One region of the Bradyrhizobium sp. SZCCHNS3016 genome, then DNA from elsewhere that is predicted to be linked to it. Evidence: predicted binding sites of a transcription regulator. Region 1 holds the regulator's gene; each other region holds the start of a gene.

Region 1 (10,601 bases):
GATCCATCTCAGGCCCGAGCTGGCGACGAATATCCTGATCTTCGTGCTGACCGCGGCATCCCTGACGCTGGTATGGCTGGTGCTGCGGACATCGGCCCTGCGCCATCGTCTCGCCGACGGCAGGCTGGCGGCGTGGACGACCGCCCTGCTTCTGATCGCGCCGATGTATGATTTCGGCCAGCGGGAACATCTGGCCCTGATCACGATATTGCCGGCGATCGCGGTGTACATCCTGCGCGCCAGGCGCGAGCGGGTGGCCCCGGCGGCCATGCTCATCGCCGGGCTCAGTGCCGGCCTCACGATGAGCTTCAAGCCTTATTTCGCCTTCAGCGTCGGCTTCTGCATACTCGCCGCCGCGGCTCAGGCGCGCGACTGGCGCGTGCTGTTCGCGCTGGAGAACTGGATCGCCGCGGCCCTGGTGCTGATCAACGCGGCGTGCATCTACCTGTTCTTTCCCGAATATTTCACGGTCATCTATCCGCTGGTCCGCGACGTCTATCTGCTTCTGAAGGCGCCCGTGCCGACCATCCTCGTGACCCTGCCGATGGGCCTGTGGCTGGCTGCAGCAGTCATCATCCTCATTCTTCAGCGCACGCAGCACGAGCGCGACGCCGCATCGTTCACCACATTGGCCGCATCACTCGGGTTCCTGGTGTCATTCGTCGCGCAGCAAAAGGGCTGGGGCTACCATGCCTATCCGATGGTGGCGCTGGCGCTGCTTGCCGCCGGCCTTGCCGTGTCGGCGATCGACGCCAGCCGCGACGCGCGACGCTGGCCGCGTGTCGCCACCGCTCTCGCCGGCACCGTGCTCTTCGTGCAGACCTGCTTCTGGTTCAATGGTAGTGTCGATGTCCAGCAGATCGAAGCCCAGGTGGCCCGGCTCGGGCCGCGCCCGAGCATGCTCGTGCTCAGCGCGGCGGCGGTCATCGGGCACCCCATGGTGCGGACCCTTGATGGCACCTGGATCTCGCGCCAGGAGGCGTTCTGGGTCCGGGAAATCGTTCGCCGGTCGCAACAAGACGGAACCATCGATTCACAGACTGCGCAGAGGCTCGCGCCCTATGTGGAACGTGAACGCGCCGGGATCATCGCCGACTTCCGGAGGCAACCGCCCGACGTCGTCCTGATCGACAATCAGAACAGCGACTGGGGCGACTGGGCGCGTTCCGACCCCGAGATCAGGGCTCTGCTCGCGCCCTATGTGCTGGTGCAGACCGTCGATGGCGTCGAAATCCTGAAGCGCGGCTAGCACGGCACCGTCATCAGCCCGCCTTTCGAGGCGAAATGACCTGGGAAATGCGACCCGCAGGGCGCGCTGATCGCCGCAGGCGATCAAAACCGCGCGCCCGGCCTGTTGCGGGGGGCGCAAAGCCGCTAAAAGCGTGCCGCCGAAGACCACGCTGGCGAGGACCCCCGACCGCCTCGGCGCGAGGCCTCGGTCAACGAGGCAATGTTTGATGATGATCGTTCGACTCTTCGCCGCGGCTACCCTGCTGATGTCGCTGCTGCACTCCGCAATGGCCGCCGAAGCCATATTTCCGCCCGGCGTCCGCATCGGGCTCGCGCCGCTGGTGGGGCTCGCCAAGGCCAAGACGTTTTCCGGTTTCGAAACCGAGGACCAGAGCGTCAAGGTGCTGCTGACCGAACTGCCGGCGGCCGCCTATGGCGAGGTGAAGAATGCGTTTACCGCCAATCCCGCCGGGACCGGCAGCGTCAAGCCGGAGAGCATCGAGACCGCCGCCGGCACCGCCTACTACACGGTTGAGAACGGTCGGGATGGCGCCACGCCGGTGCGGCGCTACTCGATGATCCTGCCCGGCAACGGCTTCTCCGGCTACGTGGCCGTGCAGATCCCGGAGACCGCGAGCCGGATCTACACCGACGATGCCGTGCGTCAGATGTTCGCCTCCGCCGTCGTCCGCAAGGACGTTCCCGTCGACGAGCAGCTCGCGATGATGCCGTTCAAGGTGACCGAGCTCTCCGGGTTCAAGACCATCCGCACGCTCGGGCCGGGTGCCTTGATCCTGGCCGACGGCGAAGAGGACAAGGGCTTCGAAGCCGCGCCCTTCGTGGTGATCGGGCTCGTGGCCGGGGTGGCCCCGGAGGCGGGCGACCGCGCGCGTGTCGCCCAGCAGGCGGCCACCACCATTCCGGGCGTCCGCGAAGCGCGCATCACGATGTCCGAGCCGATCCGCATCGACGGCCAGCCGGCCTACGAGACCCGGCTCGAAGCCACCAGCGGCAAGGACAATACGCCGGTGACCGTGGTGCAATGGCTGCGCTTCGGCGGGCCGAATACGCTGCGGATCATCGGCAGCGCGCCGCGCGATCAGTGGTCGGTAGCCTTCCCGCGCTTCCGCGCCGTCCGCGACGGCATCCAGCCGAGAGGCTGAGCCCAACTCGGTATCCGGAAGCCGCGGTCTCATCGGCCGCGGTCCACTGCCGCGACACGAACTACAAACTCGCGCCGACAAACAAGAAGCCACTGGCATCACCGCCCGTGGCTTCTTCGTTGGACTGATAGGACGGCAGGAGAAGGCCTGCCTATGCTTGCCGTCACGCGGCGCTGTTCGACTGATCGTTGCTCGGCGCGGGCGCCGCCTTCGCGCCACCCTTGGACACGCCGACCAGCGCGGGACGCAGGATGCGCTCGCCGATCATGAAGCCGGCCTGTACGACCTGCACCACGGTGCCCGACGGCACCGACGAATCCGGGACCTCGTACATCGCCTGCTGGAAGTTGGGGTCGAACTTCTGTCCCGTCGGATCGAACTTCTTGACGCCGTTCTTCTCCAGCGTGTTGAGCAGCGAGCGCTCGGTGAGCTCGACGCCCTCGATCAACGATTTGAGGCCTGCATCGGCATTGGCGCGTGTCTCGGCCGGCACGGCATCGAGCGCGCGCTGCAGATTGTCGGCGATGTCGAGCACGTCGCGCGCGAAGCCGGTGATGCCGTACATGCGTGCATCGGCGACTTCACGGGCCGTCCGCTTGCGCAGGTTCTCCATCTCCGCCAGCGTGCGCAGCATCTTGTCGCGCGCGTCGGCCGCCTCCTTGGCAAGGGCCTCGACCGAGCCGGTCTCAGGATCGTCGGGCATGATATAGGGCTTGGAGACGACGGGTTCGCTGGCCTGCGCCGGGTTTTCCGGATCATTCTTATGCAGGTCGGGATCGGTCATGGACAGACTCGCAAGTTCGGCTGACGGGTTTTGGGGGTATGGTGCGGGATATCGTGCTTTGGGCGTCGAAAATCAAGCGCAGCCTGACCATCGCGCCCGATGGCGCTGTCCGCGGGTTAACCATGTCACGCGTCAGCCACCAAGCAGCCGGCTGACCAGACGCGCGGCATAATCGACCGTCGGGATCACCCGGGCATAGTTGAGCCGGGTCGGACCGATGACACCGAGCACGCCGACGATGCGACCCGTGGCGTCGGAATAGGGCGACACGATCGTCGACGAGCCCGACAGCGAGAACAGCTTGTTCTCCGAGCCAATGAAGATGCGGACACCTTCCGCGCTCTCTGCCCGTCCGAGCAGATCGACGACGCCGCGCTTGGTCTCGAGATCGTCGAACAGCCGCCGCACGCGCTCGAGATCTTCGAGCGCATGCAGGTCCTCGAGCAGGTTGGCATGGCCGCGCACGATGAGCTGCCGCTCGTCGCTGTCCCCTCCGGACCAGCTCGCGACACCGGCGGCGATCACCTTCTGCGCGAGCTGGTCGAGCTCGGTACGATCATGCGCCAGCGCGGTCTCGAGCTCGAGCCGTGCTTCCGCCAAGGTCCGCCCTCTGATGCGGGCATTGAGGAAATTGGACGCCTCGGTCAGCGCCGAGGATGGCACGCCCGGCGGCAGAACCAGAACCCGGTTCTCGACCTGCCCGTCCTCGCCCACCAGCACGACCAGCGCACGCTCGGGCTCGAGCCTGACGAACTCGATGTGCTTCAGCCGGGTGTTGGATTTGGCGGTCAGAACCACGGCAGCGGCACGGGTCAGACCCGACAGCCGGGTCAGCGCCTCGTCCAGGGCGGCCTCGACCGATTGCGCCCGCCCGACCGCGGCGAGCTGGCTCTGGATCGATTGCTGCTCAGCCTCGGTCATGTCGCCGACCTGCATCAGGGCGTCCACGAAGAAACGCAGGCCGGCCTCGGTCGGCAGGCGGCCGGCCGAGGTGTGCGGCGCGTAGATCAGGCCGAGCTGCTCGAGATCGGCCATGACGTTGCGCACCGAGGCCGGCGACAGCGGAACCGCGATCAGCCGCGAAATGTTGCGCGAGCCGACCGGCTCGCCGGTCGCCAGATAGCTTTCGACGATCTGCCGGAAGATCTCGCGCGAGCGCTCGTTGAGCTGCGCCAGACCGGCCGGCGGTGTCATCAGGTTGATCGGATCGTGGTGGGCCACCAGATGCTCTCCTCGCAGCTGCCTATAATGTGTCCATGCGGCGGCTCGGTGGCAAGCCGGTCGTCGCGCGCTCTCGGGCGCGACGAGGCCATGATAAACCCTTGATAAGCCCTTGCCGCTGCCGGTCGCGGCTCCTACAAGGCCGGTCAAAGTCGGTCTTTCGCGCGCTTTCACGGAGAGAATCATGCGGCCGAGCCGCCGTGCACCGGATGAACTGCGGGCCGTGAGCCTGGAACGCGGCGTCGTCAAATACGCCGAGGGCTCCTGCCTGGTGAAGTTCGGCGACACCCATGTGCTGGTCACCGCCACGCTGGAGGACCGGCTGCCGCCCTGGCTCAAGGGCCAGGGGCGCGGCTGGATCACGGCCGAATACGGCATGCTGCCGCGCGCCACGCTGGAACGGACCCGGCGCGAGGCCTCCGCCGGCAAGCAGACCGGTCGCACCGTCGAGATCCAGCGTCTGATCGGCCGCTCGCTGCGCACCGCGATCGACCTGGAAGCGCTCGGCGAGCGCCAGATCACGGTCGATTGCGACGTGCTGCAGGCCGACGGCGGCACGCGCACGGCGTCGATCACCGGCGCCTGGGTGGCGCTGGCCGACTGCATCAAGTGGATGAAGTCGCGCAACATGATCAAGACCGAGGTGCTGCGCGCCAACGTCGCCGCGATCTCCTGCGGCATCTACAACGGCACGCCGGTGCTGGATCTCGACTACGCCGAGGATTCCGAGGCGGAGACCGACGCCAATTTCGTCATGACCGGCGACGGCCGCATCATCGAGGTGCAGGGCACGGCGGAGAAGACGCCGTTCACCGAGGCCGAGCTCCTGGCGCTGATGGCACTGGCCCGCAAGGGCGTGGCGCGGCTGGTCGACCTGCAGAAGATGGCGGTCGCGTGAGTAGCGGTCATCGCAAGCTCACCGGGCGCCTCGTCATCGCGACCCACAATCCCGGCAAGCTTGCCGAGATGCGCGAGCTGCTCGCCCCCCATGGCGTCGAGGCGGTGTCGGCCGGCGATCTCGGCCTGGACGAGCCGGACGAGACCGGCGAGACCTTCCAGGCCAACGCCCGCATCAAGGCGGTCGCCGCGGCCAATGCCGCGCAGCTTCCTGCCTTTGCCGACGATTCCGGCATCGTGGTTCATGCGCTCGATGGGGCGCCCGGGATCTATTCGGCGCGCTGGGCCGGACCGGACAAGGATTTCACCGGCGCGATGACGCGCATCGAGCGCCTGCTGCAGGAGCGGGACGCGAGGAGTGCCGACAAGCGCAGCGCGCATTTCGTCTCGGCGCTGTGCGTGGCGTGGCCGGACGGTCATGTCGAGGAGGTCGAGGCGCGGGTCGACGGCACCCTGGTCTGGCCGCCGCGTGGCACGGCGGGCTTCGGCTACGACCCGATGTTCCTGCCCGAGAGCCACGACCGGACCTTCGGCGAGATGACCAGCATCGAGAAGCATGGCCTGCCGCCGCTCGGGCTCGGCCTGTCGCACCGGGCGCGCGCCTTCGTAAAGCTCGCGGAGATCTGCCTTGACCAGCGCTGACAGCGAAGCGTTCGGCGTCTATGTGCACTGGCCGTTCTGCCTGTCGAAATGTCCGTATTGCGACTTCAACAGCCATGTCCGGCATGCCGCCATCGATCAGGACCGCTTCGCCCGCGCCTTTGTGCAGGAGATCGCGACCACGGCCGCCCGCATCGGGCCGCGCACCGTCACGTCGATTTTTCTCGGCGGCGGCACGCCGTCGCTGATGCAGCCGCAGACGGTCGGCGCCATTCTCGACGCGATCGGCAAGCACTGGCACGTCGCTGGCGATGTCGAGGTGTCACTCGAAGCCAATCCGACCAGCGTCGAGGCGACACGCTTTGCCGGCTATCGCGCCGCCGGCGTCAACCGGGTCTCGCTCGGCGTCCAGGCGATGGACGATGCGTCGCTCAAGATGCTGGGACGCCTGCACACCGCCGAGGAGGCGATGAAGGCGGTGGCGATCGCGCGCAATGCGTTCGAGCGTTATTCGTTCGATCTGATCTACGCCCGGCCCGACCAGACGCCGGCGATGTGGACCGAGGAGCTGACGCGCGCGATCGGCGAGGCGGCTGAGCACCTGTCGCTGTATCAACTGACGATCGAGGAAGGCACGCCGTTCTTCGGCCTGCACGCCGCAGGCAAGCTGAAGACGCCGGATGAAGGCCTGGCCCGCACCTTGTACGACGTCACGCAGGAGATCTGTGGCCGTCACGGACTGCCGGCCTATGAGATCTCCAATCATGCCCGCCCGGGCGCGGAGTGCCGGCACAATCTGATCTATTGGCGCGGCCACGAATATGCCGGCATCGGCCCCGGCGCCCATGGTCGTCTCGACATCGGCGGCATCAGGCATGCGACCGCGACCGACAAGCGGCCGGAGGCCTGGCTGATGCGGGTGGAGTCCAACGGTCATGGTGTGATGACCGACGACGAGCTCAACCGCGAGGAGCGCGCCGACGAATTCCTGCTGATGGGGCTGCGTTTGGCCGAAGGCATCGACCCCAGGCGGTATGCCGCGATCTCCGGCCGTGCGCTCGATCCGCGCCGCATCGCGCTGCTGCGCGAGGAGGGCGCCATCGCGGTCGATCCGGATGGACGGCTGCGCGTGACTCAGGACGGCTTTCCGGTGCTCGACGCGGTCGTCGCCGATCTCGCCGCCTGAACGAGGCTGCGACTCACGTCGCGCTGAAGCTCTTCGGCGCGCCGGCGACCGTCTGTCCGCCACCCGAACCGACGCGCATCACGGCAAGCCCGCGCTCATTGGTGCCGTCGCTGCGGAACCGGAACAGCCCATCGATGCCGGCAAAGCCCGATGCATTGGTCAGGACATCGGGCGCGAAGCGCTGGTTGCCCTGGGTGCGCGCCAACGCGGCCACGAGCGCCACCGCATCGTAGGCGAGGGTTGCCGTGCGCACGGGATCGCCGCCGAACCGCGTCCGGTAGCGACCTGCGAAGGCGCGGAAACCGGAGGGATCCGGCGCAGCATAGAGGCCGCCCTGCAGGCTGGCGCTGGCATAGACGCGCGGATTGTCCCACAATCCGGTGCCGAGCAACTGAATGTTGCGCAGATTGGCGCCGGCCGCGGTCAGCGCATCGGCGGTCGCCGCCACCGATTCGCCGTCGTCGGCCAGCAGCAGCGCGTCGGCACCGCCGAGCGCCTGCGCCACCGTGCGCGCAGGCCCGGTGCGGTCGCCGGAATATTTCTCGAACGCCACGATGCGTCCGCCGCGGCGGCCGACCGCGGTCTTGAACGCACCCTCGACGACCGTGCCATAGGCATTGTCCGGCAGCAGCGCCGCGAACGAGCGTTTGCCGACGCTGGCGGAATATTCGACGATGCGGCTGGCGTCGGACTCCGGCAGGAAGCTGAGGAGATAGACGCCGCGCCCCGCCACGCTCGAATCGGTCGAGAAGGCGATGACCGAGATGTTGCGCGCGCGCGCCACCTGGGCAGTCGCCGGTACCGAGCCCGCGAACAGCGGACCGAGAATGATCTCGGCGCCTTCGTCGCAGGCCTGTTGCGCGCCCTGCTGCGCCCCTTGCGGGCTGCCGGCGTCGTCCTTGATCAGGAGCTGGATGTTGGGGTTCTGAAACTCGGCGAGCGCCATCTCGGCCGCGTTCTTCATCGATTGCGCAGCCACGCCGGCATTGCCCGACGCCGACAGCGGCAGAATCAGCCCGACCTTGACCTGGCCGTTACCGGCAACCGCCGGCTGCTGCGGCGGTCCCGCCGGCGCCGTCGGCTGCTCGAACGGATTGAAGCCCTGCTGGACGTTGGAGCACGCCGACAGCAGCGGCGCGCCGACGATCAGGCCCAGCGCCGTTCGCCGGGCGACCCCATGGGGTCCCGGACCGAGAGAGTTGGGATGACGCGGGCCCACCATGGCATCTCTTCGTTCGGCCAAGACCGGCCAGAAGTTCCCCAAACGCACGTCCGCCAAGCCGTGCTGATTCACTCATATTGTCGACGAATAGTTAAGCAAAACAAAAGGCTGTCACCGCCACAAAGCCGATCAATTCGACGTTTTGCACGGCCTATCCCCTGCTCGTACACATCCCCATTGACGTGCAGTTTCGGACTTGAAGGTTCGATGAACGGCCACGCGCCCATGCCGATCGGAACTTCAAAATTGCTGCGCGGCTGTTCCCCTGTGGCAATCCCGCGGCATGCCCTTTAAATTACCTCGATGGGCGCGAAGGCAATCCCCAAGACGTCGCTAGACGACGGCAAATCTTCCACCACGTCGACCTACCTGGTGGCGGGTCAAATCGTCGTGGCACCCAAGGCACGGCCTGGATTGCATCTGGTGGCAACGCCGATCGGCAATCTCGGTGACATCACGCTGCGTGCACTGGAAACCCTGGCCGGTGCCGACATCATCTTCTGCGAGGACACGCGAATCACGCGGCGCCTGACCGAGCGCTACGGACTGGGGGCGGAACTCGCAGCCTATCATGAGCACAATGCCGAAGCGGTCAGGCCGCGGATCCTGCAACGTCTGGCCCAAGGCGCAGCCATCGCGCTGGTGTCGGACGCCGGCACGCCGCTGATCTCCGATCCCGGCTACAAGCTGGTGCGCGAGGCCTGTGAGGCCGGACACGCCGTCACCGCGCTGCCGGGACCTTCCGCCGTGCTCGCGGCGCTGAGCGTGGCGGCGTTGCCGACCGACCGCTTCTTCTTCGAGGGATTCCTGCCGGCCAAGCAGCAGGCGCGGCGCACGCGGCTGTCGGAGCTCGCGCGGATCGAGGCGACGCTGGTTCTGTTCGAGGCGGGCAGCCGGGTGCAGGAGACGCTGGCCGATCTCGCCGATGCCATGGCCGGGCGTCAGGCCGCGATCTGCCGCGAGCTCACCAAGCTGCACGAAGAGGTGCTGCGCGGAGCAATCGGCGATCTCGCTGCACGGGCCGGCGATCTCGAAACGCGCGGCGAATTCGTGCTGGTGATCGGTCCACCGCCGCGCGATGCCGAGGTGCTGACCCAGGACGCATTGGACGCCGTGCTCAGGGATCTGTTGCAGCGATCGAGCGTCAAGGACGCCGTGATGCATGCCGTCGAGCTGTCGCGCCGGCCGCGACGCGAGGTGTATGCGCGCGCGCTCGAGCTCTCGAAGGGCGCGCGGTCAGGGGAGGCCGATGGCAAAGACTGAGCGTGCCTCCCCAGACAAGCCGGCGAAGACGGCGGCACCCGAGCGCGTCGCCGCCTTCCGCACTGGATTGTCGGCGGAAGCCCGTGCCGCAGCGCTGCTGATCGCCAAGGGCTATCGCATCCTCGCCAAACGCTTCCGCACGCCCCAAGGCGAGATCGACATCATAGTGCGCAAGCGCAGCCTGGTCGCCTTCGTCGAGGTCAAGGCGCGCGCCTCGCTCGACGATGCGGCCTATGCCGTGACGCCTCGCCAGCAGCAGCGCATCATCGATGCCGCCCAGGCCTGGCTGATGGCGCATCCGGACCATGCCGAATTGGAGCTGCGCTTCGATGCGATTCTGGTTGCGCCGCGCAGCCTGCCGCGCCATCTGATGGCGGCCTTCGACGCCAGCACCTGACATGAACTGACTGCAGAGCAGGGACCTGCCCATGAAACTGAATGTCGCCGTCCAGATGGATCCGATCGCGCGCATCAACATCCGCGGCGACTCGACGTTTGCGATGCTGCTCGAAGCACAGCGGCGCGGACATGGCCTGTGCTACTACACGCCGGACAAGCTGTCGCTGCGCGGCGAGGAGCTGTACGCGCCGGTGCAGGCGCTGACCGTGCGCGACCAGGTCGACGACCACTTCACGCTCGGCGAGCCCAAGCCGACGGCGCTGACCACGTTCGACGTCGTGCTGCTGCGCCAGGATCCGCCGTTCGATCTCGCCTACATCACCTCGACGCATTTCCTCGAGCGCATCCATCCGAAGACGCTCGTGATCAACGATCCCGCCAGCGTGCGCAACGCGCCGGAAAAGCTGTTCGTGATGAACTTCCCGCAATTGATGCCGCCGACCTTGATCTCGCGCGATCTCGACGAGATCAACGCCTTCCGCGATCAGCACGGCGCTGTCGTGATGAAGCCGCTGCATGGCCATGGCGGCGCGGCAGTGTTCCGCGTCATGCCGCAGGACATGAATTTCGGCTCGCTGTTCGACATGTTCTCGGTGACGTTCAAGGAGCCCTGGGTGATCCAGCGCTTCCTCCCCG
Region 2 (10,601 bases), on a different contig from region 1:
CACGGGCGGCCTTTTTCTGTTGCTGATGTCGCGCAGCGGCCGTCGTCAGAGCACGATGACCCGGGCACCGACGTTCACGCGGCCATAGAGGTCGATGACGTCCTCGTTGCGCATCCGGATACATCCTGACGAGACGTTGGTGCCGATCGTCCATGGCTCGTTCGAGCCGTGGATCCGATACAGCGACGAGCCGAGATACATCGCGCGTGCGCCGAGCGGGTTCTGCGGCCCGCCCTCCATGTGCCGCGGCAGGTCGGGCCGGCGCGCGAGCATTTCCGGCGGCGGCGTCCAGTCCGGCCATTCGCGCTTGGCCGAGATCGTCTTCACGCCCGACCAGGTGAAGCCGGGGCGGCCGACGCCGATGCCATAGCGGAGCGCCCTGCCCTCGCCCTGGACCAGATAGAGGAACTTGTTCGGCGTATCGATGACGATCGTGCCCGGCCGTTCTTTGCCGTCATAGTCAACGATCTGTTTCTCGTATTTCGGATCGAGTGGCCGCTGCGTCTGCTCATAGGCCTCCTCATCCGGCACTCCCTGCTGCGGGACCATGCCCGGCGCCAGCCGCTGCGGCTCGTAGTAGGACGGCTGCTGCTGGTACATCGGCTGTCCCGGCGGAGGCGCGCCGCGGCCGCCTTGCTGATCCCCGAACAGGAATTCGATGAAGCCGCCACCCATGCGCGAGCGTTCAACATAGGCGGTGCGCACCGGCGCGGACTGCTGCGGCGGGCCGCTATAGATCACGGTCGGCTGCTGAAACCCCTGGGCTGCGGCGCGGCCCAGACCTGCATGGAAAACGCATGCGCCGGCCAGCAGCGCTGCGGATACTGATTTGAACATCGACGTACTCTGTACTGTTTCGTCTGAAGACTGTTCATCGCGCGAGGCAAATGCGCCGCCGCGTATCGTCAATAAAGAGCAAAACCCGATCGCTTTGGTAAACGCAGGAGGCGCCGGGATTCACCATCGCGGCACACCGCGGCGGTTTTGATCGCTAGCGTTTATTTTGCGTGAAGGCCGGCGGAGCATGGTTAATCGTTGACGCACGATGCACGTCAGCGTTGCTCAACGGCGGTTCCTGGCGTGAACGCGATGTTAAATAGCCTTTGCGTAGAACTGATCCGAGCAAAAGGTCAGGGATACTATCATGGCTGTTCGCAAGCGTTTCCGTATCGAAGAAGCAATCGTCGGCCATATGCCGGAGCCTGAATTCGTGGGCGGCGAGATCGGCCCCAACCACAAGGAAATCATGGACGAGCTCCGCGCGATCCGCTCCCAGATGGCCAATGCAATCCGCAGCGGCGGCAGCAACACGGCGAACGCCGCCATCGAAGAGTCCGCCGCACGCGAGGTCGCCGAAGCGCGCGCGCTGCTCGAGACCTATCGTGCCCAGATCGAGCAGTGCGAAAAGCTCAAGGTCGAGCTCGACCTGATCCACGACGCGATCAACCGCACCAAGGGCGAGATCGCGACCCTCCATGCCAAGAGCTTCAACGGCGAGGAGATGGCCAAGGTCAACGGCGAGCTCGGCGCGGTCGTCGGCGGCACCGAGCAGGCGACCCAGCAAATCCTGGAAGCCGCGGAGGCGATCGACCAGGCCGCCAGCGCGCTGTCCAAGGTGGACTCGGCCGACCAACAGAAGATCCTGAGCGAAGAGATCCAGGAGCGGGTGGTCTCGATCTTCGAGGCCTGCAACTTCCAGGACCTGACCGGCCAGCGCATCAACAAGGTCATGACCACGATGAAGTTCATCGAGCACCACATCGTGGTGATGATGGACATCTGGGGCGGCGTCGACGCCATCAAGGCGCATACGCCGCCGATCGTCGACCACCGCGAGGGCGACGCCCGGCTGCTGAACGGCCCGAAGGCGGAAGGTGACGTCGGCCACGCTTCGCAGGACGACATCGACGCGATGTTCAACTGACCTCGTCGGCCATTCCCAGCGACCGCTCTAGGCAACGTCACCCTACAGGAACGCCGGCGCTATCGCCGGCGTTTTTCGTTCGACTCTCGACCTTTGCAGAATGTTCGCCCGGATCTCAGGCGCGCGGTCCGCAGCGGACGTAGACCATCGTCTGGTAACGGGTCGCCGCATCCTTGTCGACGAAGCGGGTGATCAGCACACGGCCGTCAAAGGAGACGACCTCGCGGTCCTGCTCGCCGCCAGGCGGTCCGGCCGGGCCGATGTAGTTCTTGCCGCTGGCCGACCCCTTCAGGCGCAGTTCCTGGGGAGTCGCCTGGTCGGCCAGATGCATCACGACACCGCCGGACGTGCCCGCCCCGATGACATAGGGCTGTTTGCACTGCGCCAACGCCATCTTCTCGGTGCGCGGACGGTCGTTGGGGTTGTTGTAAGCGGCGAGGCCCCATTTGCCGACGAGATCCTCGGGGCGGATCGTCGCCGGAACCTCGGGCTCGACCGGCGCCTCGGTCTGCATGGGGGGCGACGGCGACAGGCTGAAGCCCGTGCACGCTCCCAGAAGCATCGTGAGCGCCGACGCGATCGCGAGATTGGCAACCGGCCGCGCGCACCGTGAACTCGTCATGGCATCCCCTTAGGAACAAGATCGTAGCTGCCCCGTCCGGCAACCAAACCCAAAACGCTCGTCAGAGCAATGACGTCGGATGACGACGCCGCTCCACTAACATGTCTGGCCCGGGACAACATCCCCTAACAGCCTCAAGAACGGCTTAACTGCCGGCCGTTGCTTGACAGGAACAGCCGCAAGCCATATTTCCCCGAGCGGTCTTTAGCACTCGGAGGGCGCGATTGCTAAGGCTGCGAGCCAGTTGGCGCCAAGTGGGCGTCAAATGTGGCCGCATTCAGATTTCCTCCGACAGCAACAACTTATCCAAGCACCCCAAAAGGGATCCGTCATGGCCAAATCGAAGTTTCGTCCCCTGCACGACCGCGTCGTGGTTAAGCGCATCGACGCCGAAGAGAAGACCAAGGGCGGCATCATCATTCCCGACAGCGCCAAGGAAAAGCCCTCGCAGGGCGAAGTCGTCGCCGTCGGCCCGGGCGGCCGTGATGAGAGCGGCAAGCTGATCCCGATCGACGTCAAGGTCGGCGACCGCGTGCTGTTCGGCAAGTGGTCCGGAACCGAGGTCAAGCTGGACGGCGAGGAGCTCCTGATCATGAAGGAGTCCGACATCATGGGCGTCGTCGCCTGATTCCGACCTGCCGGGGGCGGCGATCAGCCGCCCCGGGCGAAAATGCTCTGCAACCTCGTTCCGGCGACAGACGGGCGATCACGCCCCTCGCCGTCGAGGTCTACTCCAGGAGAATTTTGAAATGGCAGCCAAGGACGTCAAATTCGCCGGCGACGCACGCGACCGCATGCTGCGCGGCGTCGACATTCTCGCCAACGCCGTCAAGGTGACGCTCGGCCCGAAGGGCCGCAACGTCGTCATCGAGAAGAGCTTCGGCGCTCCGCGCATCACCAAGGACGGCGTCACCGTCGCCAAGGAGATCGAGCTGGAGGACAAGTTCGAGAACATGGGCGCGCAGATGCTGCGCGAGGTCGCCTCCAAGACCAACGACACCGCCGGTGACGGCACCACCACCGCGACCGTGCTGGCCCAGGCCATCGTGCGCGAGGGCGCCAAGGCGGTTGCCGCCGGCATGAACCCGATGGATCTCAAGCGCGGCATCGACATCGCGGTCGCCGCCGTGATCAAGGACATCGAGAAGCGCGCCAAGCCTGTCGCCTCGTCCTCCGAGGTCGCCCAGGTCGGCACCATCTCCGCCAATGGCGACGCCGCGATCGGCAAGATGATCGCCCAGGCGATGCAGAAGGTCGGCAACGAGGGCGTCATCACGGTCGAGGAGAACAAGTCGCTCGATACCGAGGTCGACATCGTCGAAGGCATGAAGTTCGACCGCGGCTATCTCTCGCCGTACTTCGTCACCAACGCCGAGAAGATGACCGCCGAGCTCGACGACGTCTACGTGCTCTTGCACGAGAAGAAGCTGTCCGGCCTGCAGGCCATGCTGCCGGTGCTCGAAGCCGTGGTGCAGTCGGGCCGTCCGCTGCTGATCATCGCCGAGGACGTCGAGGGCGAGGCGCTGGCGACGCTGGTCGTCAACCGCCTGCGCGGCGGCCTCAAGGTTGCCGCTGTCAAGGCGCCGGGCTTCGGTGATCGCCGCAAGGCCATGCTCGAGGACATCGCGATCCTGACCGGCGGTCAGCTGATCTCGGAAGACCTCGGCATGAAGCTCGAGAACGTCACGATCAAGATGCTCGGCCGCGCCAAGAAGGTCGTGATCGACAAGGAGAACACCACGATCGTCAACGGCGCCGGCAAGAAGGCCGACATCGAGGCGCGCGTCGGCCAGATCAAGGCGCAGATCGAGGAGACCACCTCGGACTACGACCGCGAGAAGCTGCAGGAGCGTCTGGCCAAGCTCGCCGGCGGCGTCGCGGTGATCCGCGTCGGCGGTGCGACCGAGATCGAGGTCAAGGAGAAGAAGGACCGCGTCGAGGACGCCCTCAACGCGACCCGCGCTGCGGTGCAGGAAGGCATCGTCCCCGGCGGCGGCGTGGCGCTGCTGCGCGCCAAGAAGGCGGTCGGCCGCATCACCAACGCCAATTCGGACGTCCAGGCCGGCATCAACATCGTGCTGAAGGCGCTCGAGGCTCCGATCCGCCAGATCTCCGAGAACGCCGGCGTCGAGGGCTCGATCGTGGTCGGCAAGATCCTGGACGAGAAGTCCGAGACCTTCGGCTTCGACGCCCAGACCGAGGACTATGTCGACATGGTCGCCAAGGGCATCATCGACCCGGCCAAGGTGGTCCGCACCGCGCTGCAGGACGCCTCGTCGGTCGCCGGCCTCCTGGTCACCACCGAGGCCATGGTCGCCGAGCTGCCGAAGGACGCAGCTCCCGCGATGCCGGCCGGCGGCGGCATGGGTGGAATGGGCGGCATGGGCTTCTGAGCCCCCCTTGCCTCACCGAGACGTTCAGGAAGGCCGCCTCCGGGCGGCCTTCTTTTTGGCCGAGTGTCCGCGCCCGGGGGTGCAGCGATCGCAAATCGGCGCTACAGCTTAAGGCCGATTCTGCCCCCACAAGGATTTTCAGATGCGCGCGATTTTGCTTGCGCTGGCCGTGATTGCAGCGGCCGCGCCGGAACTCGGTTGGGCCCAGAGCAAGAGCGGGACGAAGGCCGCCCCCACCAGCGAGACACGTTATTTCACCGCGATCGACGGCCTGATGGACGGCAATGCCGACGTGATCCTGAAGGAGACGCGCCAAGGCAAGACCGTCACCGCGGCCACGCTCGACGTCTGCTATCCCGTCGCGAAGAATTCGGACCGCAAGGACCGTTTCGTGGTGAGCCTCACCGTCAATGGCCAGACCTTGACCGGCGCGACCCAGAGCAACGGCGCCAAGGAGCCGGTCACGGTGAAGCTGAATCGCAAGCCGACCGGCGACACGTTCGAGTTCCGCGGACAGATCGCGATCGGCAAGACCGTCACCGAGGTGGCGTCGACCGACAATTCCGACGTCAGCGAGAAAGAGTTCCAGGAGAGCCAGTCGAGCGACGACGGCATCAGCGCCCAGCCGAAGGACTTCACCGACGTCTCGCCCGAGGCGGTCTCGGTCCGGCTCAAGCTCGACGCGGTGACCGACTTCCTCAAGAGCCTGAAGGGCGAGAACGTCGAAGTTTCGCTGTCGAGCCTCATCGTGAGCTGCGACGCACTGCGCGCGGGCGAGCAGACCATCAGCATGACCGTCGACCCCGAACGAGCCGGCGCACTGATCGCGAAGGCGCGGACCATGAACGGCGTCGTCACCGCCGGCTGGACCGCCGGCACGGTCGAGATGGACCGCACCATCCGCTTTGCGGCGGCCGACTGGCGCGACGGTGACAAGATCAACAAGGACAAGCTGGCGGGCGCCATCTCCGACGTGCTGGCCAAGACCTACAATGCCAAGCCGACGAGTGCGGCGTGGAATCCGGTCAGCGGCAAGCTGAAGCTGACGTTGAAGCGGCCGAGCCAGCTGATGCCGGCGCTCGAGCTGACCGACGTCATCGAGGTCACCGGCCTCGTCTCGGCGGACAAGCCGGGCGGCGCGGACGCGCTGATGCTCTGGATCAGCAGCCCGACGACGACCACCATCGATGAGGCATCGAGCGCCAAGCTGATCCTGTCGGACGAATCCTCGGGCGACGAGGAAGGCGACACGCGGGATGATGGCGGCGCCATCGACGAGCTGGCGAAGGCCTTCAAGGCCAAGCGCTGGGATGCGGACAACTCCGTCTGGAAGTAAAGCGAGCCATGACGGCAGGCGCCGCGCTGTCACCCTCCCCTGGAGGGGGAGGATCGATCGCGCGCAAAGCGGGCGAGCGGGGTGGGGTGAGCCGCGGAAACCGGTGCAAGTGGAGAGAACACCCCACCCCGGCTCATATGCGCGAAGCGCATGTGAGCCGCCCCTCCCCTGGAGGGGGAGGGTGACAGCGGGGATCTCCATGTCGATATCGATGTGACCAGGACTTGGAAACGGCCGTCTCGGCTCAATTGGTGTTGAGCCGGAAGCGCAGCGTCTTCGGTCCGATGAAGATGATCAGGTCGCCCTGACGCTTCCAGTTCGTCGCCGCGCTCAGCGCCGCGATCAGTTCGTCGTCGGCCTGGGCGCGCGCCGCCGGGCAGTTGCGATCCTCGATCTTGCTGGCGATGAACACGATGGTGTTGCCGGCGACCGAGAACTGCCCCTTGCCGCCCTTGCACCAGAGCTCCAGCACCGTCTCGCCGTTGTCGCCGATGTCGAGATCCGGCACGCGCTTCGAGCCGGGCATTGGTAACGCATCGAGCGTCATCTCCATTCCGAAGGGAAACTCCTCCGCCGACGCGCCGGCAAGCGGCAGGCCCGACATCGACAACGCCATCATCGCCACGGCGCAGCCACGCTTCAACACTTGCATCGTTCCTCTTCAGACCAATCACACGCAGGGTTGCGCCTTCCAGGCGACGACCGTGATCCCCGCCGCCACGGCTCCCGCACAAATGTGTTCCAAACATAGCAAACCCCGCGCCGCAGCTGCGGCGCGGGGCTTTTGTCGCTGCCGGTGTTGCTACTTCAGCACCATCGCCGTGAACGGATAGACGTAGGCCTGCAAGGTGACGAACAGGCCGACCAGACAGGCCAGCACGATCGAATGCAGGAAGACGTAGCGCAGGATCGAGCTCTCGTGGCCGTACCAGTTGGTGGCGGTCGAGGCGACCACGATCGACTGCGCATCGATCATCTTGCCCATGACACCACCGGATGAGTTGGCAGCCGCCATCAGGACAGGCGACAGGCCGAGCTGCTCGGAGGTGATCTTCTGCAGGTTTCCGAACAGCACGTTCGAGGCCGTATCCGATCCCGTCAGCGCCACGCCCAACCAGCCGAGCAAGGTGCCGAAGAACGGATAGAGCACGCCGGTCGCAGCGAAGGCGAGGCCGAGCGTTGCGTCGACGCCGGACAGCCGGGTCAGCGTGCCGATCGCCAGCATCGCCGAAATCGTGATCAGCGAGATCGCGCACAGACGGATGGTACGGCCATATTCCGCGATCAGCTTGCCCGGTCCGACACCCATCAGGAAGCCGGAAATGATCGCGGCGATCAGCATGCCGGTGCCGGTGAAGGTCAGGTAGGTGAACGAGAACACCGCGCCTTCCGGTGTCGGCTTCGCAGCCACCGGCGGCATCTTGTTGATCAGCTTGTCGAGCTCGGGCACCGGATAGTTCCAGGTGAAGATCGAGTTCGCCCAGGCCTTGAAGGCGCCGTTGCCCCAGATCAGCATGATCACGCAGACGATGATCCAGGGCAGCAGCGCGCCCCAGAGCTCGGCTTGCGTCAGCGGCGTGCGGTCCAGTGGCTTCGCCGCCGTCATAGTGGCCGCCGATTCGTCACGCCCGCGCAACGCCGGCGACAGCCACAGCTGCCTCGGCTGCCAGACCTTCAGGAACAGGATCAGCGCGCCCATCGAGATCAGCGAGGCGCCGATGTCGACGATCCACGGATTGATGTAGTTCGAGATCAGGAACTGCGGCACCGCGAAGGAGACGCCGGTGACCAGGATCGCCGGCCAGATGTCCTTCATGCCCTTCCAGCCCGCGAACGCCCAGATCACCCAGAACGGCACGATCAGCGAGAACACCGGCAGCTGCCGGCCGACCATCGCACCGAGGATGTAGGGGTCGAGACCGGTGACCGAGGCGAGGCCCTGGATCGGCGTGCCCAGCGCGCCATAGGCGACCGGGGCGGTGTTGGCGATCAGCGACAGGCCGGACGCCGCGAGCGGCGAGAAGCCGAGGCCGATCAGCACGGCACCGGTGATCGCCACCGGTGTGCCGAAGCCGGATGCGCCCTCGAAGAACGCGCCGAACGAGAAGGCGACCAGCAACAGCTGCAGGCGCCGGTCCTCCGTGACGCCGCCGATGGCGCGCTTGAGCAACTCGAAGCGGCCGGTCGAGACCGTGACCTGGTAGAGGAAGATGACGTTCAGGACGATCCAGCCGATCGGAAAGAAGCCGGTGATGACGCCCAGAAACGTCGCGCGCAGCGACATGTTGGCCGGCATCGTGAACACGAAGATCGTGATCAGGTTGGTCAGGATCACGGCGATGATCGCCGCGATGTGTGCCTTCACCTTGCCGCTGGCGATCAGCACCAGCAGCGTCACCACCGGGACGGCGGCGGCCAGCGTCGACAGCGCCGGGCTCCCCATCGGGTCGTAGATTTGATTCCACATCGTGACTTCTCCCCCCACGTTCTTGTTGTTGGACCCGGTCCGGCGGGACGGATCAGGTCTGCTCGCCCAGGCCCCCAAGCCTGGCAAAGGTCGGAAAAGGAGATCACAAAACCGGCAACGCCCAACTCTGCTCAAATTCTCGCGAAATCTGGCGGCGGTCGCAGTCCCTCTCCCCTGCCCCATGCTACGGTTTGTCACACGCGACCGACAAGCCGGCGGTCACCCGCCATATTACGACTTTAGTCTATACAGGCGGCAATCACTGCGATTTTCTCGTTTTTCGTCAGCCCGTTAAGACCTTTTCTCAGGAGCAGCCCCTCTGTGAACAATCTGCGCTCGACCGTCGCCACCGTCTGGCGGATCGCCATTCCCTACTTCCGCTCCGAGGACAAGGTCGCCGGCCGCATCCTGCTCGCCGCCGTCATTGCGATCGAACTGTCGCTCGTTGCGATCCAGGTGCTGGTGAACCAGTGGCAGAACAGGTTCTTCAACGCGCTGCAGCAGTATGATTGGAACAGCTTCATCTGGGAAATCGGCGTGTTCGCCGTGCTGGCGACCATCTTCATCATCCTGGCCGTGTACCAGCTCTATCTCAATCAATGGCTGCAGATCCGCTGGCGGCGGTGGATGACCGACGTCTACCTGCGCCGCTGGCTGGACAACGCCACGCACTATCGCATGCAGCTCAAGGGCGACATCGCCGACAACCCGGACCAGCGCATTGCCGACGACGTGCAGCTGTTTGTCGACAAGACGCTGAACATCACCATCGGCCTGCTCAGCTCGATCGTCTCGCTCGCCTCGTTCATGGTGGTGCTCTGGGGGCTGTCGACCGATGCCCCGCTGCAACTGTTCGGCACCGACATCGCGATCCCCGGCTACCTGGTCTGGATCGCGCTGATCTATGCGGTCTTCGGCACCATACTGACGCATTGGATCGGTTCGCCGCTCGTCAATCTCAACTTCGAGCAGCAGCGCTACGAGGCCGACTTCCGCTTCAACCTGGTGCGGGTGCGCGAGAGCTCCGAGCAGATCGCGCTGCTGCGCGGGGAAGGCGCCGAGCAGGGTCAGCTCGGAACCCGCTTCGGCCGGGTCGTCCAGAACTGGTACCAGATCATGAGCCGGACCAAGCGGCTGACGGCCTTCACGGCGGGCTATTCACAGGCGGCCGTGATCTTTCCCTATGTGCTCGTTGCGCCTGCCTACTTCGCCAAGTCGATCCAGATGGGCGGCATCATGCAGACGGCGTCCGCCTTCTCGACGGTGCAGGGCGCGCTGTCGTTCTTCGTGACGACTTACCGGACGCTTGCCGACTGGCGCTCGACCGTCGCCCGCCTCGACGGCTTCGACATGTCCATCGAGAGCGCGCACAAGCTCTCGGGCGAGCCGCAGACGATCGATGTCGTCGACCATGCCGGCGACAGCATCGATCTCGCCCAGCTGCTGCTGAAGCTGCCCAATGGCCTGCCGCTGGTCGCGGCCGACGGGTTCAGCATCGGCAACAACGAGCGCACGCTGCTGACCGGCCCCTCCGGCGCCGGCAAGTCGACGCTGTTCCGCGCCATCGCCGGGGTCTGGCCGTTCGGCAGCGGCGCGATCAGCGTGCCCGCGCATGCCAAGCTGATGATGCTGCCGCAGCGGCCCTATTTCCCGATCGGCGCGCTCAAGGCGGCGATCGTCTATCCCGCGGCCGCCGACGCTTTCAGCGTCGAGCAGGTCAGGGAGGCGCTGGTGGCCGTCGGTCTGCCACAACTTGCGGACCGCCTGGACGAGGACTCGCACTGGAATCGGATGCTGTCGCTCGGCGAGCAGCAGCGGCTCGGAATTGCCCGCGCGCTGCTGCATGCGCCCCAATATCT
Region 3 (10,601 bases), on a different contig from region 1:
GACAAACGAATTTTCGCGCGCACGCGTTTTCGACCTCTCGCATGGCCGATTGCGGCCTTGTAGCCCGCCATAATGCGCAACTGATTTGCCCGACGACCAATCTGGTCGTTGCAAATCTGTCGCGTCACCGGAGGCGCGCCGTCATGGCTTCTCCCTCCGGCCTTGACGGCTTCGGAAAATTCTGCGCATAGCTCTGCCCCATCGAAATTGACGCGCCGTTCGCCGGCGCGCTCTTGAGGACCACGACCGTGTTGAGCCTACGCTCACATCTCGCGAACGCCCCCGCCAACGAACGACCGCTTAACTGGTCGCGCGATTGGTCCGGCATGGGCGTCGCCTGTCAGGGTCCGAATGATCTCGTGCTGTCCCTGACGACATCGGGACGCGAAATTCCAGCACAAGCGTAACCGGCGGCGGGATCTCACCCTCCGCAGACATAGCGGAGGGTCTGATGACCCGCATGATGAGCCCAGATTCCGAGACAGTCGACCACGCCCGAGCGCTGTGCTCGCCGGTGGCGCTCGCCTTCGTGCGCATCGTCATGACGTGCCGCGGCGTCAGCGAGGCACGGGCTCGCCAGATCTATCTCGACTACATCAACGGCGTTCAGCCGGAGCACGCTCCGGTCGCGTTCGACTGATTGACGATGACCATGCCCGGTGCAGTCCGGGCGCGATGACATGGCCTATGTTCCCGTCTGGTGAAGGGACCGGATTGTCGATCCGGGAAGGCGGGTTCGATTCCCGTCATGGGCGCCAACACGACCGGGCAGATGAAGCGAAGAGAGGAGGTCGACGATGTCAGCAACAAACCCGGCGCTGGTTCTCAACGCCGACTTCCAGCCGCTGAGCTATTTCCCGCTGTCGGTGGTCTGCTGGGAGGACGCGATCAGGGCCGTTGTCGGCGAGTCGCACGTCGTGGTCGCAGAGTACGACCGCGTCGTGCGGAGCCCGAGCGTCACCATGCGGCTGCCGTCGGTGATCGCGTTGCGCGATTACGTCAGGCCGGCGACGCGCGTCCCGTTCACGCGCTTCAACGTGTTCCTGCGCGATCGCTTCGAATGTCAGTACTGTGGTGGCCGCTATCTCCACGGCGAGCTGACCTTCGATCACGTCGTGCCGCGCGTCGACGGCGGCGAGACGTCGTGGACCAACATCGTCGCCGCCTGCAGTCCCTGCAACGCGCGCAAGGACCGGCGCCATCTCAAGCCGCGGCGGCCGCCGTTCGAGCCGGCACGGCACGAGCTGATGGCCGCGCAGCGCCTGTTTCCGCCGAGATTCCTGCACGTGACCTGGCAGGATTATTTGTACTGGGATGTGGAGCTCGAGCGGTGAGCGCCGTGTAGCACGGATGAGCGGACGCCGAAGCCCAACGGGCTTCGGCGGAGGCGACATCCGGGGTCTCGCGTGCCACTCGTATGAACCCGCATGTCGCTGCGCTCATGCGGGCTACGACTACTCGTCATGCTGAGCTGCAACGATCTTGCCGTCATTCCGGGGCGCGCGCAGTGCGAGCCCGAAGCCATAACCATGACAATTCGTGACGTGCGTCGGCGGTGCTAAAACGCCACGAAGTTATATCAGCTACGTACGGCTCACTTTACAAACGTGAAAAATCCTGTAAGAGCACGCGCCAACTTATCCGGCGGACATCCGCCAGCGAGAGAGCCATGCCGATTTCGACCCCACGTCAGATAGAGGACAGCGCGCTGCCGCAACTGCGGCGCCGTGATTGCGTCCTGTGCGTGCCGGCAGTCTCCGCGGGGAGCGCGCTGTCCCGTCACAATCAACTAGCAGCGTAGCGAGGCAGCGGGATCGTCCCTCTGTCTTGAACGCCAGAGAGACGATCCGCCAGGCTGATGTCCCATCCGGGACACTCCGATCAGATCCGTCTCTCTGTTTGCACCACCGGACTTGCGCGGCGTCACGCCGTGCAAGCCCCGATCATTGCAGCGCCACGCCGGCGCGGCAGGGTCATGCATGAACGAGTGAGGAGGATCACATGCGAGCCGATCCCTATCAGGAGCGCGCGAGGCAATTGGCGATCGAGGCCGGGCTTGATCCGGATGCGCGGGTCGAGCGGCCCGGGCAGCGGTCGATGCCGCTGTGGTGCACATTCCGCGACGCCGCGCGCCAGGAGCAGCTGGCGCGCGAGGCCACGGCGCTGGGCGACACTGTCGCGAGCCGGCCACAGGCCGCGCAGTATCAGAACAGCCCGCTGAAGGTGTTTGGCCGTCACGAGGATGCGACCATCGCGCAGATGAGGAGCTGCATGGCGGTCGGCAACGCTGTTGCCGGCGTGATCTGTGCTGACGGCCATCTCGGCTATGCCCAGCCGGTCGGCGGCGTGATCGCCTATGAGAAGCAGATCAGCATCTCCGGCGTCGGCTTCGACATCGGCTGCGGCAACATGGCGGTGCAGCTCGACACGCCGTTCAGCGCGATCGAGGACAAGGTCGGCACCATCATAAAGGATGTCGCCAAGGTGATCTCGTTCGGCGTCGGCCGCAAGAACGCCGAGCGTGTCGACCATGAACTGTTCGACGATACCGAAGCGTGGCGCTGCTCCGACATGGGCGAGTACCGGCAGAAGGCCGTTGGACAGCTCGGCACGGTCGGGTCGGGCAACCACTATGTCGATTTGATGCGCGACGAGGCCGGCTTCGTCTGGATCGGCGTGCATTTCGGCAGCCGTGGTCTCGGCCACACCTCGGCGACGCGCTACCTCAAGGCCGCCGGCGGCAAGGACGGCATGAACGTGCCGCCCGCCGTGGTCGACGAGGACTCGGAGGTTGGGCAGCGCTACATCGCCGCGATGCAGCTCGCCGGGCGCTACGCCTATGCGGGACGCGAGTGGGTGACCGAACGCGTGCGCCAGATCATCGGCGGTGCGGTCACCGACAGCGTGCACAACCACCACAACTATGCCTGGCGTGAGACCCATGACGGGCGTGACCTGTGGGTGGTGCGCAAGGGCGCCACGCCGGCCTTCCCAGGCCAGCGCGGTTTCGTTGGCGGCTCGATGGGCGACGACGCTGTCATCATCGAGGGCGTGGAGTCGGAGGAGGCCAAGGCCTCGCTGTACTCGACGGTGCACGGCGCCGGGCGGCTGTTCGGGCGGCGAGAGGCCAAGCGGCGCTTCACGCGCGCCGAGATGGACGCCTGGCTGCAGGGCCGCGGCGTCACCCTGATCGGCGCCGATCTCGACGAGAGCCCGATGGCCTATCGCCGTCTGCCCGAGGTGCTGGCCGAGCACGCCGGCTCGGTGAGGGTGGTGCATACGCTGCGGCCGTTCGCCGTGGTGATGGCGGGCGAGAGCGAGTTCGATCCGTTCAAGGATTGAGCGCGCCCTCGTAGCCCGCATGAGCGCAAGCGACATGCGGGTCCGTACGTGCAGTTCGTGAGACCCCGGATGTCGCTCCGGCCTGCGCCCGCAAGGCGCCGGCCTTTGCTCATCCGGGCTACGCGATTGCGCAACGATGACGGAGACACGATCATGACCGAGATGACCTGGCACGCCGACAATATCGAGACGATTGCGAACTTCTTCTCCACTGCCGAGTGCGAGGACTACATCCGCTTGGGCGAGCAGATGGGCTTCGAGGAGGCGACGTTGTTCGCGCCGCGCAGCGTCAAGGACTATCGCAACAACGATCGCGTCATCGTCGACGATACCGAGCGCGCGCAAGGGCTCTATCAGCGGCTCGCCGGCCATCTCGCACCGTCGTTCCAGCATCGCTGGCAGCCGGTCGGGCTGAACGAGCGGCTGCGGCTGTATCGCTATGATGTCGGACAGAAGTTCGAATGGCATCGCGACGGCCATTTCGAGCGTGACGATGGCGAGCGCAGCCAGTTCACCTTCATGATCTATCTGAACGATGATTTCGAAGGTGGCACGACGTCGTTCTGCGACGACACCGGCCTGATGCCGGATGGTCCGTTGCACATCACGCCGGAGAAGGGCGTGGCGCTGCTGTTCCATCACCCGATCATGCATCGCGGCGATCCCGTGACGAAGGGGCGCAAATTCGCGCTGCGGACGGACGTGATGTATCGGCGGAGCAGGTGAGGGGGCGCGTCGCACAAGGCGCGCGCTCTCCGTTCGTCACTCCGGGGCGCGCGTAGCGCGAGCCCGGAATCCATAGCCACAGGCCGTCGCGTGGTGCGAGGTGCTTGTGGCGTCTGTCTTCGACCAACCACCGCTCGGGCTATGGATTCGGGGCTCATTCGCGCTGCTCCAAAATGGCTTCGCCATTTTGCGCTTGAACGCCCCGGAATGACGGCGGAGAGGAGTTTAGCGACGAAGCCCGCATGAGCCCCGGCGACATTCGGGCCCCGGCGAAACAAAAAGGGCGCGGCTTTCGCCGCGCCCTTCGTATCTCTTGAGGGGGCTGGACCTTAGAAGTCCATGCCGCCCATGCCGCCGCCCGGAGGCATTGCGGGGCCGCCGGCGTTCTTCTTCGGCAGCTCGGCGACCATGGCTTCGGTCGTGATCAGCAGCGCAGCCACGGAGGCGGCGTTCTGGATCGCGGCGCGAACCACCTTGGTCGGGTCGATGATGCCCTTGGAGACCAGGTTGCCGTACTCGCCGGTCTGGCTGTCGAAGCCATAGGCGTACTGGTCCTTCTCCAGGATCTTGCCGACGATGACCGAGCCGTCCTCGCCCGCGTTGATCGCGATCTGGCGGGCCGGGGCGGAGAGCGCCTTGCGGACGATCTCGATGCCGGTCTTCTGGTCGTCGTTCTTGGTGCGCAGGCCCTTGAGCTGCTCGGAAGCACGGAGCAGGGCGACGCCGCCGCCCGGCAGGATGCCTTCCTCGACAGCCGCGCGGGTCGCATGCATCGCGTCATCCACGCGATCCTTGCGCTCCTTCACCTCGACCTCGGTCGCGCCGCCGACGCGGATCACCGCGACGCCGCCCGCGAGCTTGGCCAGACGCTCCTGCAGCTTCTCACGGTCGTAGTCCGAGGTGGTCTCCTCGATCTGCGCCTTGATCTGCTGAACGCGCGCCTCGATGTCGGCTTTCTTGCCGGCGCCGTTGACGATCGTGGTGTTCTCCTTGTCGATCATCACCTTCTTGGCGCGGCCGAGCATGGAGAGGTTGACGTTCTCGAGCTTGATGCCGAGATCTTCCGAGATCGCCTGGCCGCCGGTCAGGATCGCGATGTCCTGCAGCATGGCCTTGCGGCGATCGCCGAAGCCCGGAGCCTTGACGGCCGCGACCTTCAAGCCGCCACGCAGGCGGTTGACGACGAGCGTAGCGAGAGCTTCGCCCTCGACGTCCTCGGCGACGATGACCAGCGGCTTGCCGGTCTGCACCACGGCCTCGAGCAGCGGCAGCAGCTCGTTCAGCGACGACAGCTTCTTTTCGTTGATCAGGATGTAGGCGTCATCCATCTCGACGCGCATCTTGTCGGCGTTGGTGACGAAGTAGGGCGAGATGTAGCCGCGGTCGAACTGCATGCCCTCGACGACGTCGAGCTCGGTCTCCAGCGACTTGGCTTCCTCGACGGTGATGACACCCTCGTTGCCGACCTTCTTCATGGCATCGGCGAGGAACTTGCCGATCTCGGCGTCGCCGTTGGCGGAGATGGTGCCGACCTGGGCGATCTCGTCGTTCGACGTGACCTTCTTGGAGTTCTTGACGAGGTCCGCAACGACCGCCTCGACCGCGAGGTCGATGCCGCGCTTCAGATCCATCGGGTTCATGCCGGCGGCAACCGCCTTGGCGCCTTCGCGCACGATGGCCTGGGCCAGCACGGTCGCGGTGGTGGTGCCGTCGCCGGCCGCATCAGCGGACTTGGAGGCGACTTCGCGCACCATCTGCGCGCCCATGTTCTCGAACTTGTCGTCGAGCTCGATCTCCTTGGCGACGGTGACGCCGTCCTTGGTGATGCGGGGAGCGCCGAACGACTTGTCGAGGACGACGTTGCGGCCCTTCGGACCGAGCGTGACCTTGACGGCATTGGCGAGAATGTCCACGCCGCGCAGCATGCGATCGCGGGCGTCGACGCCAAACTTAACGTCTTTTGCTGACATATTGGGTTTTCCTGGGTTGAATTGGTCGTCTCACCCTGGGCAGGGCGCCCGCAGGCGCTCCTCAGGGTGAGCGTTGAGCGGGTTGGGCTTAGGCGGCCTTCTTCTTCGACGCGGTGTCGGTGAGCACGCCCATGATGTCGCTTTCCTTCATGATCAGCAGCTCCTGGCCGTCGATCTTGACCTCGGTGCCCGACCACTTGCCGAACAGCACGCGATCACCGACCTGGACGTCGAGCGGGACCAGCTTGCCGCTCTCGTCGCGGGCGCCCGGGCCCACCGCGATCACTTCGCCCTGCGAGGGCTTCTCCTTGGCCGAGTCGGGGATGATGATGCCGCCAGCGGTCTTCTCTTCGGCGTCGATGCGCTTGACCACGACGCGGTCGTGAAGCGGACGGAAAGCCATACAGTCCTCCTAAGCTATTGAGGCGATTGTCAGTTTCTGGAATTTTGGCAGTCGGTGCCGGCGAGTGCCAGCACGTGGGCTGGATTTAGGGGAGAGCATTCAGCCGGACAAGGGCTTGTAGCAGAAAAATTAGCAGTCAACTGCGGGCTCTGCCAAAGCGTTCCGATAGCGTTAACAAGAGCGGAACGAACCATGAAACCCCGTATTAGCACCTGGGCTAAGTGGCTGCTAACGCAGCATTTTTCAACATGTCGTTAAACATTTAAGCTTGAGATGGGTTGAGGACATGCGTCACATTTCTAGGCAGTGAGCGCATCTTTGCCGGGTGGCTCGATCCCGGTTGCCACACCGGACATGCGCTCCAGAAACGGAGGTTGGCATGGTGTCGAAGGTTGAGGTTTCCGAGGACTTTCGGAAACAGGTGCTGGGTTACGGGCTGACGACCGCGCAGATCCTGTATCGGATGCCGGATCACCGCTCGCTGCTGCAGACCTACGTCTGGCAGAACTACGACCTGTTTCCGAAATTCCCGGCGCTGCAGGACTTCCTGGCGTTCTGGCAGGAGAAGATCGAGGGTCCGCTGTACTCGGTCACGGTGGCGCACTCCAAGCTGATCAAGCCGGCCGAGCTGCGCGCCGTCGATGGCGTGTTCGTGCTGCATTGAGGCTGACGCGTAGCCCGGATGAGCGAAGCGATATCCGGGTTCAACGCGGACGCGCGTGAGTCCCCGGATGTCGTTTCGCTCATCCGGGTTAAGCGCTGCCTCGGCCCTGTTGAGGTCGTCGATCGGTCGACCCGCAAAGCGGCAGGTGTGCTATCCTCGCGTGCGAGGACACGCAGGGAGAGCGCCATGGCCAAGAAGAGCCGCACCGCCAAATCAGCATCACGCGCCGCCGCGAAAGCCGCGCCGCGAAAAACCGCAAAGACAAAGCCGACGGCGAAGACCGCCTTCGCGGCGCCTGCCAAGCCGGGTAGGGCGTCGAAACCCTCGGCGCGCAAGGCGCTCGCGAGCAAGGGGCGACCAGTGCCGGCGCCGCGCCGGCGCAAACAGAAGGTCGCCATCAGCCATCACCGCGAGGAGGACTTCAAGGCTGACGGCCTGCGCGCCTATGCTGTTTACCGCGACCTCGGCATCGCCGACGCGACGCACGGGCTGGCGCGCGCGCATGTCATCCGCATGCTGCCGCCGTGCAATCCGCAGGAAGTCTCCAAGCTGCACACCCATGCGGTCGACTTCCAGATGGTCTATGTGCTCAAGGGCTGGGTGAAGAGCTACCTCGAAGGCGTCGGCGAGACGCTGATGCAGGAGGGCAGCTGCTGGACCCAGCCGCCGAAGATCCGGCACATGATCCTCGACTATTCCGACGACGTCGAACTGCTCGAGGTGATCCTGCCGGCCGACTTCAAAACCGTCGAACTGTCGACGTAAAGCCGACAGAAACGGATGGAAACATTCGCGTGCGATGGACGGCGGTCGCATCGCGCGTGTGTGTTGACATCCGGTCTCGCGTCACTGGGACGGATGGGCCGGCGACGAATCCGTAAGAGGTGTTCGCCGCGGGCTTGCGTAAAGGCGTACCCGTCCCGTTGCCGCGCTTCGTCGTCCAGTTCGCTCCCACGATCCCGCGCGCGCTTCGCACGCGCGTATCGATGCAGCCCCGCATCGCCAACGCGGGCGCCGGTTCGGCTTCAGGTGCCGCCCATCGCGAGGACATCGACTGGCTGCGCGCCATCGCGGTGCTCTCCGTTGTTGCATTCCATTTCGAGGCGCCGGCGATCTTCGGCGGCTTCGTCGGCGTCGACATCTTCTTCGTCATCTCCGGCTACCTGATCACCGGCATCATCGCCGCGGAGATGGCGGCGGGCCGCTTTTCGTTCGCGCAATTCTACGAGCGGCGGGTGCGGCGGCTGCTGCCGGCGCTCTACGCCATGGTGGCGTTCGCGGCGATCCCGGCGTCGCAGGACATGCTGGGCTCCGAGCGCGCCGAATTCTTCCGTTCCGCGGCCGCCGTCGTCACCTTCACCTCGAACATCTTCTTCCGGCAGCAGTCCGGCTATTTCGACCACGCCGCGGTCGAGAAGCCGCTGCTGCACACCTGGTCGCTCGCCGTCGAGGAGCAGTTCTATCTGGTGCTGCCGATCATGGTCTGGGCCGTGTTGCTGATAGCGCGCGGCCGCAGGCTGGCGCTGACTTTCACGCTGGCGCTGCTGGCTACCGGCTCGTTCGCGCTCGGTCTGCTGCTGATGCGAGGCGGCGCGTCCGCGAGTGCGTTCTTCCTCAGCCCGCCGCGCGCCTGGGAATTCCTGCTCGGCGGCCTGGTCGCGATTTCTGGACTTCCCGCACCGCGGCCGGGTCTCGCCCAGCGCGGCGCCCGCGCGCTGTCGCTGCTGCTGATGGCGGTGCCGATTCTGGCGCTGCGCCCCGGACCGGGTTTCCCCGGCGTCGACGCGCTCGCGCCATGCCTTGGCGCGGCGCTGTTCCTGTGGAGCGGCGCCGGCGTGGCCAATGTGCCGCGCAGCCGGCTGTCACCGCTCGGCGTGGCGGCGTTCGTCGGCCGCATCTCCTATTCGCTGTATCTGTGGCACTGGCCGCTGTTCGCCTTCGCGCGCTTCGCCAAGCCCGGCCTGGCGCTCGACGGCTGGGAGCGGGCGGCGTTGTTTGCCCTCACGGTCGCGGTCGCCACGCTGTCCTGGCGCTTCATCGAGCGGCCGTTCCGCAATCGCGAGCTCGCAGCGACCCCGCGCGCGGCCTTCGGCCTTGCGGCGCTGGCGAGCCTGCTGCTGCTGGCCGTCAGCGGCGTGGGTCTGTTCCGCGCCGGCGCCGTGTCGGACGCCGACCGCGCGGCGCAGCGGCTGGACGCCTACAACGCCTACGACATGAAGCCGGTCTATCGCTACGGCACCTGCTTCACGACGCCGGACGGGCGCGTGCCCGGGGATTGTCTCCGTCCGGTGAGCGGCAAGGTCAACGTGCTGCTGTGGGGCGACAGCTTTGCGGCCCACTACTATCACGGCCTCGCCGCGAGCATCGATCCGCAGGCCGTCAACGTCATGCAGGCGAGCCAGCCGACCTGCATGCCGACCTTCAGCGCGGAGACGCAGGGGATCGCGGCCTGCCGCGCCCTGGCAAGCCAGATGCGCGACTATTTCGTGACGGCGCGGCCCGATCTCGTGGTGATGTCGGCGGACTGGCTCGAGAACGCCCGCCCGCCGCGCTTTGCCGGCATGGTGCGCGATCTCAGGCTGACGCTGGCGCGTCTCAGCGAGGCCGGCATTCCGGTGGTGCTGCTCGGTCCCTCCGTGCAATTCCGGGCGCGGCTGCCCTCGATGCTGGCGCGCGCCACCTTGCGCGGCATGGCGCCGGATCCCGTTGCGTTCGTCCGGTCCGACATCTTTGCGCTGGATCAGGCGATGCAGGCGGCGCTGTCGACGAGCGAAGGCCTGTCCTACATCTCGATCCTGTCGGCGGTCTGCGAGAACGGCCGCTGTCCGCTCACGGTCGGCGACGTCCCGCTGTCGTTCGATCATGCGCATCTCACGGCGGAGGGTTCCCAGCTCGTGATGGCGAGGATCGTGCCGCAACTGCTGCCGATGATGACCGAGCTCAGCTCACGTCAGCAGGCCGACGATCGCACCCATCAGGCAGGTGGTGAGGGTGCCGGAGACGATTGATTTGAGGCCGAGCGCGTTGATCTCGTCGCGCCGTGTCGGGGCCATCGTACCGAGTCCACCGATCATGATGCCGAGGCTGGCGAAGTTGGCGAAGCCGCACATCGCGTACAGCATGATCAGCCGCGCGCGCGGATCGAGCGCCGTCGCATCGAGCTTCGCCAGCTCGACATAGGCGATCAGCTCGTTGAGGACCGTCTTGGTGCCCATCAGGCTGCCGGCCGTGACGGCCTCTGACCACGGCAGGCCCATCAGCCAGCACACCGGCGCCATGACGAGGCCGAGCAGCCGCTGCAGCGAGATGTCGGCGCCGCCGATGGCGGGCAACAGCGACAGGATCGCGTTGGCGAGATGCACCAGCGCGACCAGCACCAGCAGCAGCGCGACGATGTTCATCAGCAGCTCGAGCCCGGCGCTGGTGCCCTTGACGATCGCGTCCATCGTCGAGGTGGCCTGGGTCTCCTCGCCGAGCGCGCCGCCGGTGAGCTGCT

The links. The regulator HrcA, encoded in region 1, represses chaperone genes, less so after heat shock. The targets are predictions, from matches to a motif close to GTTAGCACTCNCNNNNNGNGAGTGCTAAC.
Region 2: groES (co-chaperone GroES) is a predicted target of HrcA. The motif match lies at 2,750-2,778, and genes of this name have one in related genera.
Region 3: groES (co-chaperone GroES) is a predicted target of HrcA. The motif match lies at 6,485-6,513, and genes of this name have one in related genera.

The regions. Positions count from the first base shown of each region.
Region 1 is NZ_JAUETE010000017.1:129,706-140,306, reverse strand. Features, by position in the region: gene QW881_RS27785 (hypothetical protein) at 1-1,249, shown strand, start outside; gene QW881_RS27780 (hypothetical protein) at 1,458-2,393, shown strand; gene grpE (nucleotide exchange factor GrpE) at 2,557-3,177, opposite strand; gene hrcA (heat-inducible transcriptional repressor HrcA) at 3,310-4,398, opposite strand; gene rph (ribonuclease PH) at 4,583-5,296, shown strand; gene rdgB (RdgB/HAM1 family non-canonical purine NTP pyrophosphatase) at 5,293-5,937, shown strand; gene hemW (radical SAM family heme chaperone HemW) at 5,924-7,081, shown strand; gene QW881_RS27750 (penicillin-binding protein activator) at 7,095-8,303, opposite strand; gene rsmI (16S rRNA (cytidine(1402)-2'-O)-methyltransferase) at 8,607-9,566, shown strand; gene QW881_RS27740 (YraN family protein) at 9,553-9,963, shown strand; gene gshB (glutathione synthase) at 9,995-10,601, shown strand, end outside.
Region 2 is NZ_JAUETE010000001.1:140,791-151,391, reverse strand. Features, by position in the region: gene QW881_RS00710 (L,D-transpeptidase) at 46-837, opposite strand; gene QW881_RS00705 (protein phosphatase CheZ) at 1,145-1,924, shown strand; gene QW881_RS00700 (hypothetical protein) at 2,040-2,546, opposite strand; gene groES (co-chaperone GroES) at 2,878-3,174, shown strand; gene groL (chaperonin GroEL) at 3,296-4,939, shown strand; gene QW881_RS00685 (hypothetical protein) at 5,082-6,275, shown strand; gene QW881_RS00680 (META domain-containing protein) at 6,520-6,927, opposite strand; gene QW881_RS00675 (L-lactate permease) at 7,078-8,742, opposite strand; gene QW881_RS00670 (ABC transporter ATP-binding protein/permease) at 9,064-10,601, shown strand, end outside.
Region 3 is NZ_JAUETE010000005.1:2,288-12,888, reverse strand. Features, by position in the region: gene QW881_RS11875 (hypothetical protein) at 452-640, shown strand; tRNA gene QW881_RS11870 (tRNA-Asp) at 684-758, shown strand; gene QW881_RS11865 (HNH endonuclease) at 798-1,334, shown strand; gene QW881_RS11860 (RtcB family protein) at 2,002-3,342, shown strand; gene QW881_RS11855 (2OG-Fe(II) oxygenase) at 3,496-4,068, shown strand; gene groL (chaperonin GroEL) at 4,398-6,038, opposite strand; gene groES (co-chaperone GroES) at 6,127-6,441, opposite strand; gene QW881_RS11840 (usg protein) at 6,821-7,105, shown strand; gene QW881_RS11835 (cupin domain-containing protein) at 7,292-7,870, shown strand; gene QW881_RS11830 (acyltransferase family protein) at 8,092-10,113, shown strand; gene QW881_RS11825 (NupC/NupG family nucleoside CNT transporter) at 10,051-10,601, opposite strand, start outside.